2 regions of the Mesorhizobium sp. M0848 genome follow, and region 2 is predicted to be linked to the other one. Evidence: predicted binding sites of a transcription regulator. Region 2 holds the regulator's gene; the other holds the start of a gene.

Region 1 (6,759 bases), on a different contig from region 2:
AGCGTTCGAAATTGGCCGCGACTTCGCGCAAGGCGGCGCGCGGCTTCGGCTTCAACTCGTCGCTTTCGGCGAGCTTGGCGGCGGCTTCCAGCATTGGGATGCGCAGCGCGCGGGCCGTGTCGTGGATCTGGCGGATGGTGGCTTCACCAAGGCCGCGCTTGGGCACATTGACGATGCGCTCGAAGGCGAGGTCGTCGGCGCCTTGCGCCACCACGCGGAAGAAGGCCAGCGCATCGCGGATCTCCATGCGCTCGTAGAAACGCGGGCCGCCGATGACGCGGTAGTTGAGACCGAGCGTGACGAAACGATCCTCGAATTCGCGCATCTGGAAGGACGCGCGGACCAGGATCGCCATGTCGTTGAGATTGTGCTTTTGCCGCTGGTAGGTCTCGATGGTCTCGCCGACGGCGCGCGCTTCTTCCTCGGAATCCCAGGCGGCGTGGACATGCACCTTGCCGTCCTCCGGCTCGTTGCGGTCGGTGAACAGCGTCTTGCCGAAGCGGCCCTCATTGTGGGCTATGAGGTGGGAGGCGGCCCCCAGTATGTGCGCGGTCGAGCGGTAGTTGCGCTCCAGCCGGATGATGGTGGCGCCGGGAAAATCCTTGTCGAAGCGCAGGATGTTGTCGACCTCGGCGCCGCGCCAGCCATAGATGGATTGGTCGTCATCGCCGACGCAGCATATATTCACGCTCACGGGCTGTTCCGCGCCTGCCGGCGCGGGCCCTCCGCGGGGGCCTCGCAACGGCTCGGACGGACGGTCGTCCTTGCGGCCTTCGGCCGATTGGAGATTAGTCGCCGAAGGCTTGCGCCCGGCATCCGGCCTTTGCGCCAGGAGCCGCAGCCACATGTACTGGGCGGTGTTGGTGTCCTGGTACTCGTCGACGAGGATGTATTTGAAGCGCTTATGGTATTCCTTGAGCACGTCCGGATTGGCGCGGAAGATGCGGATCGGGTGGCAGAGCAGGTCGCCGAAATCGCATGCGTTCAGCGTCTTCAGCCGCTCCTGATAGGCCTTGTAGAGCTCGCGGCCCTTGCCGTTGGCGAAGGCGCGCGCATCGCCCTCGGCGATGTCGGCCGGGCCTTGCCCCTTGTTCTTCCAGCCGTCGATCATCTGGGCGAACTGCTTGGCCGGCCAGCGCTTGTCGTCCAGACCTTCGGCCTGGATCAGCTGCTTGATCAGCCGCACGACGTCGTCGGTGTCGAGGATGGTGAAATCGGAGCGCAAACCGGCGAGTTCAGCATGGCGGCGAAGCAGCTTCACTCCAATCGAGTGGAAGGTGCCGAGCCATGGCATGCCCTCGACATTGCCTTCGCCGATCAGCACGCCGATGCGGATCTTCATCTCGCGCGCGGCCTTGTTGGTAAAGGTCACCGCGAGGATCTGCGACGGGAACGCCTTGCCGGTGGCGAGGATGTGAGCGATGCGCGTGGTGAGCACGCGGGTCTTGCCGGTGCCGGCTCCGGCCAGCACCAGAACCGGGCCTTCGGTGGTTTCCACCGCCAGCCGTTGCTCGGGGTTCAGCCCCTTGAGATAGTCGGGCGCGTTGTTGTGGCCGCTGCGGGCAGCCATGGCGCGCGCGGCGATGCCCGACGGGGCCGTGGGCCGCGCATTGGGTTCGTCGAAAAAGGGCATGTCTTCGGAAAAGCCGGACATTGCCCCGAATGTAGTGATTCGGTGGGGAAAGACCAGAACTGTCTACGTTTTGTTCCGCTAAAGTGCCCGATTGCTGCCCCGCGCTCCCACTGCGGTCGATGTTATTCCAATTGCGATGGACCATTACCGCCTGCGCTTGAGGCCCGTGCTTGACAGGCGGGACCGTCAGGAGAAAGTTGTGCTTCGGGCAGCGACGCAATGCCGGGTTGCCATGGCCGCGCCGCGAAGCGCAACAGTCGAAGGAGTATCATCTTGGCTGTCACCATCACATCCCTCATTCTTTTCCTCATCGGCCTGGCACTCGGCGGCGGCGGCATCCGCCTGGCGATGCTGGGCGGCAGCTGGTACTATGTCGTTGCCGGCCTTGCCTTCCTGATCGCCGCCTGGCTGCTCTACCGGCGCCGGTCCACCGCACTGTGGCTCTACGCGGTGATCGTGCTCGGCACGTTGGCCTGGGCGGTCTGGGAAACCGGCTTCGACTGGTGGGAACTTGGACCGCGCGGCGGCATCATCGTGCTTCTCGCTTTGTGGCTGCTGACGCCGTGGGCGAGGCGGGGTCTTGTCGGCCCTGACGCACGCGCGCCGCTGATCCTTGCCGTGCTGGCCTCGCTGGCCGTCGCCGGTTATTCGATGACTTCAGATCCGAAGGACATTGCCGGCGAACTTGGCACTGACAAGGTGGTCGCCAACGCCAATCTTGGCAATGATGTGCCGGCCGGCGAGTGGCACTATTACGGACGTACGCAGTTCGGCCAGCGCTATTCGCCGCTCGACCAGATCACACCGGACAATGTCGCCAAGCTGCAGCCTGCCTGGACCTACCAGACCGGCGACGTGAAGGGTCCGGACGATGTCGGCGAGACCACCTATCAGGTGACGCCGCTGAAGATCGGCGACACGCTCTACATCTGCACGCCGCACAATTTCGCCATCGCCATCGATGCCGCGAGCGGCAAGGAGAAATGGCGCTTCGATCCCAAGGTCAAGCTCGACAAGGACCGCCAGCACCAGACCTGCCGCGGCGTGGCCTATTATGCCGATGCCGCCGGCGCCGCCGGGCAGCCCTGTGCGACCCGCGTCTACCTGCCGACCTCGGACGCGCGGCTGATCGCGCTCGACGCCGCCAACGGGCAGGTCTGCCCGGCTTTCGCCGAGGGCGGCACGCTGAACCTTCTGACCAACATGCCCTATCCGAAGTCGGGCTATTACTACTCGACCTCGGCCCCGCTGATATCAGGCGGCAAGATCATTGTCGGCGGCGCGGTCAACGACAATTATTCGACGCAGGAGCCGTCCGGTGTCATCCGCGCCTACGACGCTGCCACCGGCGCGCTGGTGTGGAACTGGGATTCCGGCAATCCGGACCAGACGACGCCGCTGCCGGCCGGCCAGACCTATACCGCCAACTCGCCCAACATGTGGTCGACGCCGAGCGCCGACGAGAAGCTCGGCCTGCTCTACGTGCCGCTCGGCAACCAGACGCCGGACCAGCTCGGCGCCGGGCGCAGTTCCAATGTCGAGAAGTTCTCGTCGTCGATCACCGCGCTCGACCTCAACACCGGTCAGGTGCGATGGGTGCGGCAGACCGTGCACCACGATCTCTGGGACATGGACGTACCGGCACAGCCGAGCCTGATCGACATCACCAAACCCGACGGCACGGTGGTGCCGGCGCTGGTCGGACCGACCAAGCAGGGCGACCTCTATGTGCTCGACCGCCGCACCGGCGAGCCGGTCATTGCGGTCAACGAAGTGCCGGCGCCGGGCGGCGCGATCGAAGGCGACCACACATCGCCGACGCAGCCGGTCTCCGATCTCACCTTCATGCCGAAGCCGCTCACCGGCGCCGACATGTGGGGCCTAACCATGTTCGACCAGTTGGCCTGCCGGATCGAATTCCAGGGCCTGCGCTATGAGGGTCGCTATACGCCGCCTTCCGTCCAGGGGTCGCTGATCTACCCCGGCAACTTCGGCACCTTCAACTGGGGCGGCGTCGCCGTCGATCCGGTCCGGCAGGTGCTGTTCGGCATGCCGACCTACCTGGCGTTCAAATCGCAGTTGATCCCGCGCGATCAGGTGCCGCCGCCGGACGAAGGGCGCGGCAGCGAGCAGGGGCTGAACCGCAACGAGGGCGCGCCCTATGCGGTGGTGATGGGACCGTTCCTGTCGCCGCTCGGCATTCCTTGCCAGGCGCCGCCCTGGGGCTATGTCGCCGGCGCCGATCTCAGGACCGGCAAGATCGCCTACAAGCACCGCAACGGCACCGTCTACGATATGACGCCGCTGCCGCTGCCCCTGAAAGTCGGGGTGCCGGGCATCGGCGGGCCGATGATCACGGCTGGCGGCGTCGCCTTCCTGGGGGCCGCGGTCGACGACTATCTGCGCGCCTACGACCTGACATCGGGCAAGCAGCTGTGGCAGGCGCGGCTGCCGGCCGGCGGGCAATCGACGCCGATGACCTATACGGTCGCCGACGGCCGCCAGTTCGTGGTCATTGTCGCCGGCGGCCACGGTTCGGTCGGCACCAAGCCTGGGGACTATGTGATGGCCTACGCGCTGCCGAAGTAGGCGACAGGGTAACGCGATCTTTCAGAGGTCGCGCCGCCCCTCATCTGTGCCGGTGTCTTTCCCCGTATAGTGACGGGGAGAAGTGCCCGACTGGGCGATGAGGGGCGGCAAATCTTCCGATCGACCCGTTGTCGATCAGCCAATCCCTAGATGACCCTTCAGGCTGGGCACCGAGCCGAGCACCTTGTTGGTCAGGTCGGGGCCGGCGGCGGCTTCGGCCTGCTGGATCAGCGTTGCACCGGCCTTCTGGATTTGCGCCATATCGAGCCCGGATGCTTTGAGCGCGGCGATGCCGTTGATCAGCGCGCCGGCCTTCTCGCCGAGAACGCCGCCAAGCGCGCCCTGCAACGACGACAGAAAACCGCCACCGCCGGCCGGAGCGGCGGCCATGACGTCATATTGATGGGCGAGGTCGTCGGCGCCGGGGATCTTGGCGAAGAACGCCGAGGCGCTTGTGCCTTCCGCCTCGTGTTCGAGCACCGAGAAAATGGTGCCGACGACTTTCTCCGTCGTCGCCTGGTCGAGGCCGGCCTTCTGCGAAACGGTGTTGACGATGTCCTGGACGTTCATAGCGTCACCTCAACCCTGGTTTTTCGTGTTGCGGTTCCGCTCAGCGCGGACCCTGATCAACGATCGTCTGCCTGCGTTCAGAACCATCGAGCACAGGGCCAAAGCGACGGCCGCCGCAAGGACGAGCGCGCTGGCGAGGATCGGGGAAGGCATGGTCATGGTCATCGCTTCCTTCTGGGTTTGACGTGTAGGCACGCGGTCAAGATACCGTCGATAGCCACCTTCCCTCACGATTGTGGCAGCGCCAGCAGGATTTATCGCCAATGACCAAAAAGTGATGACACGGCCGTGCATGGCACCGGCTTTACTGCCGGGACGCGGCCAGCGGCCTACGCCCTGAGGCAATCGGCGGCCGCGATGAGTGCTCGACTGGACCATGCCGGCTTGGTCCCTATGTAGCTGGCAATTAAAGCCCGAAGCAGAGGACCCGATCCATGACGAAACCCGACGCCAAGCCCGCCATCACCCAGGCGATGATCGACGCCTATGACGAATATACGCATCTGACGCTCGATCGCCGCCGGTTCATGGAGCAGTTGACCCGGCTTGCCGGATCGGGTGCGGCGGCCGCCGCGATCGCCCCGCTTCTGGCGGCAAATTCGGCGCAAGCGGCTGTTGTCGCCGACAACGATCCGCGGGTGAAGGGCGAGGACATCAGCTATCCCGGCGGCAGCGGCGAAATGAAGGGCTATCTGGTCAAGCCGGTGGACAAGGCGGGCAAGCTCGGCACGGTGATCGTCGTGCATGAGAACAGGGGGCTCAACCCGCATATCCGCGATGTGACGCGACGCGTGGCGCTGGAGGGGTTCGTGGCGCTGGCGCCGGATTTTCTGTCGCCGCTCGGCGGAACACCAACCGATGAAGACAAGGCGCGCGACATGTTCGCCAAGCTCGATCCGGCGCAGACCATCGCCGACGGTGTCGCGACCGTCGCTTTCCTCAAGAGCGACAAGGACGGCAACGGCAAGGTCGGCGCCATCGGCTTCTGCTGGGGTAGCGGCACGGTCAACATGCTGGCCATCAACGCCCCCGATCTCAGTGCCGGCGTTGCCTATTACGGCATGCAGCCGAAGGCCGCCGATATGTCCAAGATCAAGGCGGCCTTGCTGCTGCACTATGGCGGACTGGACGAGCGCATCAATGCCGGCATCGACGCCTTCAAGAAGGAACTCGACGCGGCGCATGTCGAATACACGGTCTATGTCTATGAAGGCGCCAACCATGCCTTCAACAACGACACGTCGGCAGCGCGCTACGACAAGAAGGCGGCCGACCTGGCCTGGGGCAGAACGATCGCCTTCCTCAAGCAGAAACTGGCATAGGGGCGTCCGTCTAATCCGTGTTCGCCGGCTTGTGGAAGGCGACGCCGGCGGCCACAAGCGCAATGCCGAGGCAATCGGTAAAGCTTGGAATCTGGCGCAGCACGACGACGCCGATCAGCGTCGCGGTGACGGGCAGCAGCGACAGCATCAGCGCGAAGCTCGCGCGTGGCAGCCGCGACATGGCGAGCTGGTCGCAGATGTAGGGGATAACCGACGAGCAGATGCCGACGCCGATGGCGGCGAGCAGCAGCGGCGGCGAGAAAAAGGCCGGCAGCGCATCGGTGAAGCCGATCGGCAGCACGACCACGAAAGCGATCGCCATGGCGGCACCCAGGCCGGCAATGCCGCTGCCTGCGCCCGAAGCGGCGACGCGGTGGCCGAGCACGATGTAGCCGACAAACAGCGCGCCGTTGAGGAAGGCCCAGAACAGCCCGATGGGATCATCGGACCATCTGACGTCGATGAGCAGCAAGGTGCCGGTCACCGCGACGGCAAGGGCGGCAAGATTGCGCGAGCTCCTGAGGCCGACCACCGCGACCCCGATGGTGCCGACGAATTCGATCGCCGCCACCAGCGAGATAGGCAGGCGGTCGAGCGCCAGGTAGAACGAACAGTTCATCACCGCCAGACAGGCGCCGAAGGCCA
Region 2 (6,759 bases):
ATCCACTACATCCGGCCAAGGCGCATCGCGCACTGGTCAGGCAGCAGACGGGATAGCGGCGACATGCTTGGGCCTTCAGCGCATATCGACACGTTCACGCGCGATCACCTGCCGCCGCCGGAGCAATGGCCTGAAATCCTGCTCGACGGCTTCGACTATCCCGAACGCCTCAACGCCGGTGTCGAACTGACCGACAGGCTGGTCGAAAAAGGTCTCGGCGACCACACCGCCCTGATCGGCAATGGCCGCCGCCGCACCTACAAGGAACTGTCCGACTGGACGAACAGGCTGGCCCACGCGCTGGTCGAGAATTACGGAGTCAAGCCGGGCAACCGGGTGCTGATCCGCTCGGCCAACAACCCCGCCATGGTCGCCTGCTGGCTGGCCGCCACCAAGGTCGGTGCCGTGGTCGTCAACACCATGCCGATGCTGCGCGCCGGCGAACTCGCCAAGATCGTCGACAAGGCCGAGATCACCGTTGCGCTCTGCGACACCAGGCTGATGGACGAGATGACCGTGTGCGCCAAGGACAGCGCATTCCTCAGGCAGGTCATCGGTTTCGACGGCACCGCCAACCATGATGCTGAACTCGATCGCGCCGCGCTCGACAAGCCGGTGACGTTCAGTGCGGTCAACACCGGCCGCGACGATGTCGCCCTGCTCGGCTTCACCTCGGGCACGACAGGCGTTCCGAAGGCGACGATGCATTTCCACCGCGACCTCCTGATCATTGCCGACGCCTATGCACGCGAAATCCTGGAGGTGACGGCGGACGACATCTTCGTCGGCTCGCCGCCGCTGGCCTTCACCTTCGGCCTTGGCGGGCTCGCTATCTTTCCCCTGCGCTTCGGTGCGGCGGCGACGCTGCTGGAGCAGGCGACGCCACCCAACATGATCCACATCATCGAGACCTACAAAGCGACGATCTCCTTCACCGCGCCGACTGCCTACCGCGCCATGCTGAAGGCCATGGATGAAGGTGCCGACCTGTCGTCGCTGCGCGTTGCAGTTTCGGCCGGCGAAACCTTGCCCGCTCCGGTTTTCGAAGAGTGGACGAAAAAGACCGGCAAGCCGATCCTCGACGGCATCGGCGCCACCGAAATGCTGCACATATTCATCTCCAACCGTTTTGGCGACATGAAGCCTGCGTCGACCGGCAAGCCGGTGGGCGGCTACGAGGCGCGCATCCTCGACGACGAGATGCGCGAGGTGCCGCGCGGCACGACCGGCAGGCTGGCGGTGCGTGGCCCGACCGGCTGCCGCTACTTGGCCGATGACAGGCAGAAGGAATATGTGCGCGACGGCTGGAACATCACCGGCGACACCTTCACGCAGGACGAAGACGGCTTCTTCCATTTCGCCGCGCGCTCCGACGACATGATCGTCAGCGCCGGCTACAACATCGCCGGACCCGAGGTCGAGGCAGCACTGTTATCGCATCCGGATGTCGCCGAATGCGCGGTGATCGGTGCAGAGGACGCCGAACGCGGCCAGATCGTCGAGGCGCATGTCGTGCTGGTGCAGGGCGTCGCGCCCGACGCCCTCACCACCAAGCGCCTGCAGGACCATGTCAAGGCAACGATCGCGCCCTATAAATATCCGCGATCGGTAAAATTCATCGCCGCTCTGCCCAAGACCCAGACCGGCAAGATCCAGCGCTTCCGGCTGCGCACGGAGAAAATCAATTGAGCGAGCCATACGATCCGGCGTCCGAAGGCGCCCAGATGTCGTTCAAGGAGCGCATGTCCTACAGCGACTATCTGCACCTGGAGAAAGTGCTGGAGGCCCAGACGCCGCTGTCATCGGCGCATGACGAGATGCTGTTCATCATCCAGCATCAGACCTCCGAGCTCTGGATGAAGCTCGCTCTGCACGAGATCGGCGCCGCGATCCGCTCGATCCGCGCCGACCGGCTCGAGCCGAGCTTCAAGATGCTGTCGCGCGTTGCGCGCATCTTCGAGCAGCTGAACAATGCCTGGGATGTGCTGCGGACGATGACGCCCAGCGAATACACCGAGTTCCGCGACGCGCTCGGCCAGTCCTCGGGCTTCCAGTCCTGGCAGTATCGCGCCATCGAGTTCATGGCCGGCAACCGAAACCTGGCAATGCTCGGGCCGCACAAGCACCGGCCCGACCTGAGCGGGAAGCTGGAAGCGATCCTGGCCGAGCCGTCGCTCTATGACGAGGCACTGCTGCTTTTGGCGCGCAACGGATTCGACATCGGTGCCGATGCCAGGCGCACGGACTGGCGTGAGACGCGAACCGAGAATGAAGAGGTGCTGGTCGCCTGGCAGACCATCTACCGCGATCCGCAGCGCTACTGGATGTTCTACGAACTGGCCGAGAAGCTGGTCGACTTCGAGGACTACTTCCGCCGCTGGCGCTTCAACCACGTCACCACGGTGGAGCGCATCATCGGCCTGAAACGCGGCACCGGCGGCACGTCGGGTGCTTCGTATCTGAAGAAAATGCTCGAGGTCGTGCTGTTCCCGGAGCTGTGGACGGTCCGCACCCGGCTCTGACGTCGAAATGAAAACAGGCACACCGAGGGGACGCGCTGTGGCGGAAAACCCTTCGCGAACAACCGGGGACTGACCGACCATGAGTGGAATTCCTGATCTCGCCGCAGTCGAAGCGATGGATGCCACGGATCCGCTGCGGGCCATGCGCGACCGTTTCATTCTGCCGGAGGGGATGATCTATCTCGACGGCAATTCACTGGGGGCAGCGTCTCATGCCGTTTTCAGCGAGCTGCAGCAGGCGGCGACCCAAGAATGGGCCCAGGATCTCATCCGAGCTTGGAACACGGCCGGATGGTTCGAGATGCCAATCGAACTCGGCGACCAGCTCGGACGCCTGATAGGAGCCGCGGCCGGCCAGACCGTTGTCTGCGACACGACATCGACCAACATCTACAAGGTGCTGCACGCGGCGATGGAGATGCGGCCCGGCCGGTCGGCCATCGTCGCCGAAGGTGACAGTTTTCCCACCGACCTGTACATCGCCGAAGGCGTGGCCTCGACCCGGGATGGCGTCCTGCTGCGCCTCGCGGGTGTCGACGCGCCGACCATCGAAGAGCTGATCGACGAAAACGTCGCGGTGGTGCTGGTCAATCACGTCAATTACAAATCGGGTGAACTGCGCGACATGGCGGCGCTGACGCGCAAAGCTCATGCGGCCGGAGCGCTGATCGTCTGGGATCTTTGCCACACCGCCGGCGCCCTGCCCGTCGAGCTCGATCACGCAAATGCCGATTTCGCCATCGGCTGCACCTACAAGTACCTCAACGGCGGTCCGGGCGCACCGGCCTTCATCTATGCCGCGCAGCGCCACCACGGCGATATCAGCCAGCCGCTCAGCGGCTGGTGGGGCCATGCGCGGCCCTTTGCCTTCGAACGGGGTTATGTTGCCGGCACCGGCATCCGCCGCTTTTTGTGCGGCACTCAGCCGATCCTGTCGATGCGGGCGCTCAAAGGCGCGCTTGCCATCTGGAATGACGTCGACATGGCGGCATTGCGAAAGAAGAGTGTCGCGTTGACAGAACTGTTCATCCAGCTCGTCGAAGCCAGGTGCGGCGCCTACGGTCTCACGCTGGAGACCACCCGCGACGCGACCAGGCGCGGCAGCCAGGTGTCGTTCCTTCACGATCACGGCTATCAAATCATGCGGGCGCTGATCGAGCGCGGCGTCATCGGTGATTTTCGTGCGCCATCGACCATCCGTTTCGGCTTCACGCCGCTCTATGTCGGCTACAAGGATGTGTGGCTGGCGGTTGAGGTGCTGGAGGATATTCTGCGCACGGGCGCATGGAAGGACCGCCGTTTCGCGGTCAAGGAAGCCGTTACCTGACGCAACGATCCCCGCGATCCACCGCCGCCGCCCTCACTGCCTGGCAGATGACGGAGGGCTGAATTTCCAGCCACAAATGCCAACAGACGTTGGCGTTTTGGCTCCGTTTCGTTCACGGCAAACGAACGTCCCGAAGATTGATATCGTCCTTTGTGGAGGTCGATAGACTGATAATGCCAAGCCTTGGGTCGAGGATGAGCCACAGGTCATTAACCATAATAATTTCAATGGGAACAGGCGCATCGCCGTGCCTAGCGCCTGTTGATCGCGACCCGCTGGCAAGCGCCAAATAATTTCAGCAGCCTTAACAAATTCATTAAACTTTAAACGGTTGCAGAACACAACTGGAACAGATAGGGTTTGTTCTGGGTTTGTTTTTCGATTCTGGTTTCAGGTAACCTGGGGGCCGCCATGCTGACGCGCAAGCAACATGAACTGCTGATGTTCATCCATGAACGCCTGAAGGAGAGCGGCATTCCGCCATCCTTCGACGAGATGAAGGAGGCGCTTGACCTTGCCTCCAAATCCGGGATTCATCGGCTGATCACCGCACTTGAGGAGCGCGGCTTTATTCGCCGGTTGCCCAACCGGGCACGCGCGCTGGAAGTGCTGCGATTGCCGGACTCGATCGCGCCCGGTCTCAACGCGGCAAAGAAGTTTTCGCCAAGCGTCATCCAGGGCAGTCTCGGTCAGGGTGGCGCCCTTGGCCGGCAGATCAAGCCGGCGCCTTCGCGGATGCCCTCGCCCGGCAATGATGACGATGCGGTCTCCGCCGTGTCGATCCCGGTCATGGGCCGTATCGCCGCCGGTGTGCCGATCGATGCCATCCAGCATCAGACGCATTCGATCTCGGTGCCGCCGGACATGATCATGGGCGGCGCCCACTATGCGCTGGAGGTCAAGGGAGACTCGATGATCGAGGCCGGTATCTTCGACGGCGACACCGTCATCATCCGCAATGCCGACACGGCGAGCCCCGGCGAGATCATCGTGGCGCTGGTCGATGAAGAGGAAGCGACGCTGAAGCGGTTCCGCCGCAAGGGCGCTTCGATTGCTCTCGAAGCCGCCAATCCGGCCTATGAAACCCGTATTTTCGGCCCGGACAGGGTCAAGGTGCAAGGCAAGCTCGTCGGCCTGATCCGCCGCTACTGAGGCGGCTGTGGGTTGGCCGCTGGCTTCTCCGGTTTCTTGAAGGGTGCCAGCCCCCTTGCCTCACGAGAGTATTTGCGTTGCGTGTGCCAGGGCCGATATGGGCTGTCCACCGCGAAGCTGATCGTCGCCGGCGTGGTCGCCGATTGGCGATCGAAGAAGACCGCGGCACTGCCTTTGCGAGCCAGTTGCCGCTTGGTGATGACGAGAACCAGCGGATTGTGACAGGCGTCATACGCGGTGGCGTCATTGATGACGATCAGCTCGGCGAAGCCGCAGGCTTTCCAGGCGTCCTTGCGGTCCTCGACATAGGCAATGATCGCACCGGACATGTGCCTGGCCACGCAAACGCCTGAGGAGCAATAGAACGGCGATCCCAGCGGCAGATCAACGGCATCCGCGACATCGAATTGCCCATCGCTGTTGTCGAACACCTCTGGCACGACGATGGTTTCTGATGTCAGGGCGCGTTTCCAGTTGTCGACGGTGAATTCGTTCGGCCGTTCCCGGCTGACGGCAAGCTCGCCGCCACCGATCGGCAACGCCACCAGCCGGGCGTCTTCCGAGATTAGCACATCCGGCGTGCGCGTATCCGAGACGGTCAGCAAGCCTGCCAGCGCGAATGGCAGAGCAGCGAGCCGCAGCCAAGTTGTCGCCATTGTCGCGATGACCAGGGCAATTGCCACCAACAGGACCGACTGCTGCGAAATCAGCCCGACCCCATCGACAGGCGAACGCTCGGAGATCCAGCCTGATATGGCGATCATCATCGTCAGGCCCTTACCCATCAGGTAGAGAGCCGGCCAATCCAATCCGAAAGGCATCAACAGCGCGCTGGCGACGGCCAGGAACATGACGACGGTGACGATCGGCATTACCGCGAGATTGGCAAACAGGCTGAGCGGCGAGACACGCTGAAAATGCCAGATGGCAAACAGCGTCGTCGCGCTTCCCGCGATGATCGAGGTCATGGCAAGGCCGGTTGCCGCCAGCAGGAATTTTCGCGTCAGGAAACCGGGCACGGATCGCTTTGGCGGCGGCGGTCTTGCTTTTCCCGCGCGGTGATCCGCCCAGCCGGCATAGGCGCCGACCAGAGCCGCGGTCGCGGCGAACGACATCTGAAAACTCGGGCCGACCACCTCATGCGGCGACACCACGATGACGGCGATCGCCGAGATCGCCAGATTGCGCATGGTGAGTGCTGCTCGATCGAACAGCACGGCAATCAGCATCACCGCCAGCATGATGAAGCTGCGCTCGGCGGCAACGACGACTCCAGAGATGATGAGATAGGCCGCGATCGAGAACAGCGCGGCGGCAGCGGCATACTTCTTGACCGGGCGACGCGCGGAAAAGTCGGGAAACAAGGCGAAGGCGCCGCGCAGCAATCCCATGATGGTGCCCGCGACCAGCGCCATATGCAGTCCCGAAATGGAGATGATGTGGTAGATGCCGGTACGTCGCATCGCCTCATTGATCTCATCGGGAATGCCGGCGCGCACGCCGACGATCAGCGCCGCGGCGATCTCGCCTTCGGCGCCGCCGACGCTCGCCCTGATATGGTCGGCGATGCCTTCACGGGCATTTTCCACGCTAGAGGAAATTCGGGCCGGCAGCGGCATGTCGCCGTCATCGTTGACGACAAGCTTTGGATTGCCGAGAAAGAACCCGCTGCCACCGATGCCGGCAAAGTAGCTGTCGAAGGAGAAGTCATAGCTGTCCGGCCGCACCGGCCCGGTCGGCGGCAAGAGCTTGGCATAT

What was found. The regulator LexA, encoded in region 2, represses DNA repair genes until DNA is damaged. The targets are predictions, from matches to a motif close to TGTTCNNNNTGTGTTCNG.
Region 1: NKH95_RS19485 (ATP-dependent helicase) is a predicted target of LexA. The motif match lies at 1,694-1,711, and genes of this name have one in related genera.

The regions. Positions count from the first base shown of each region.
Region 1 covers NZ_JAMYOM010000016.1:112,662-119,420, forward strand. Annotated here, with positions in the region: gene NKH95_RS19485 (ATP-dependent helicase) at 1-1,654, opposite strand, end outside; gene NKH95_RS19490 (glucose/quinate/shikimate family membrane-bound PQQ-dependent dehydrogenase) at 1,907-4,222, shown strand; gene NKH95_RS19495 (hypothetical protein) at 4,358-4,792, opposite strand; gene NKH95_RS19500 (dienelactone hydrolase family protein) at 5,227-6,114, shown strand; gene NKH95_RS19505 (EamA family transporter) at 6,125-6,759, opposite strand, start outside.
Region 2 covers NZ_JAMYOM010000013.1:94,374-101,132, reverse strand. Annotated here, with positions in the region: gene NKH95_RS16780 (AMP-binding protein) at 64-1,689, shown strand; gene kynA (tryptophan 2,3-dioxygenase) at 1,686-2,522, shown strand; gene kynU (kynureninase) at 2,602-3,849, shown strand; gene lexA (transcriptional repressor LexA) at 4,261-5,001, shown strand; gene NKH95_RS16760 (ComEC/Rec2 family competence protein) at 4,995-6,759, opposite strand, start outside.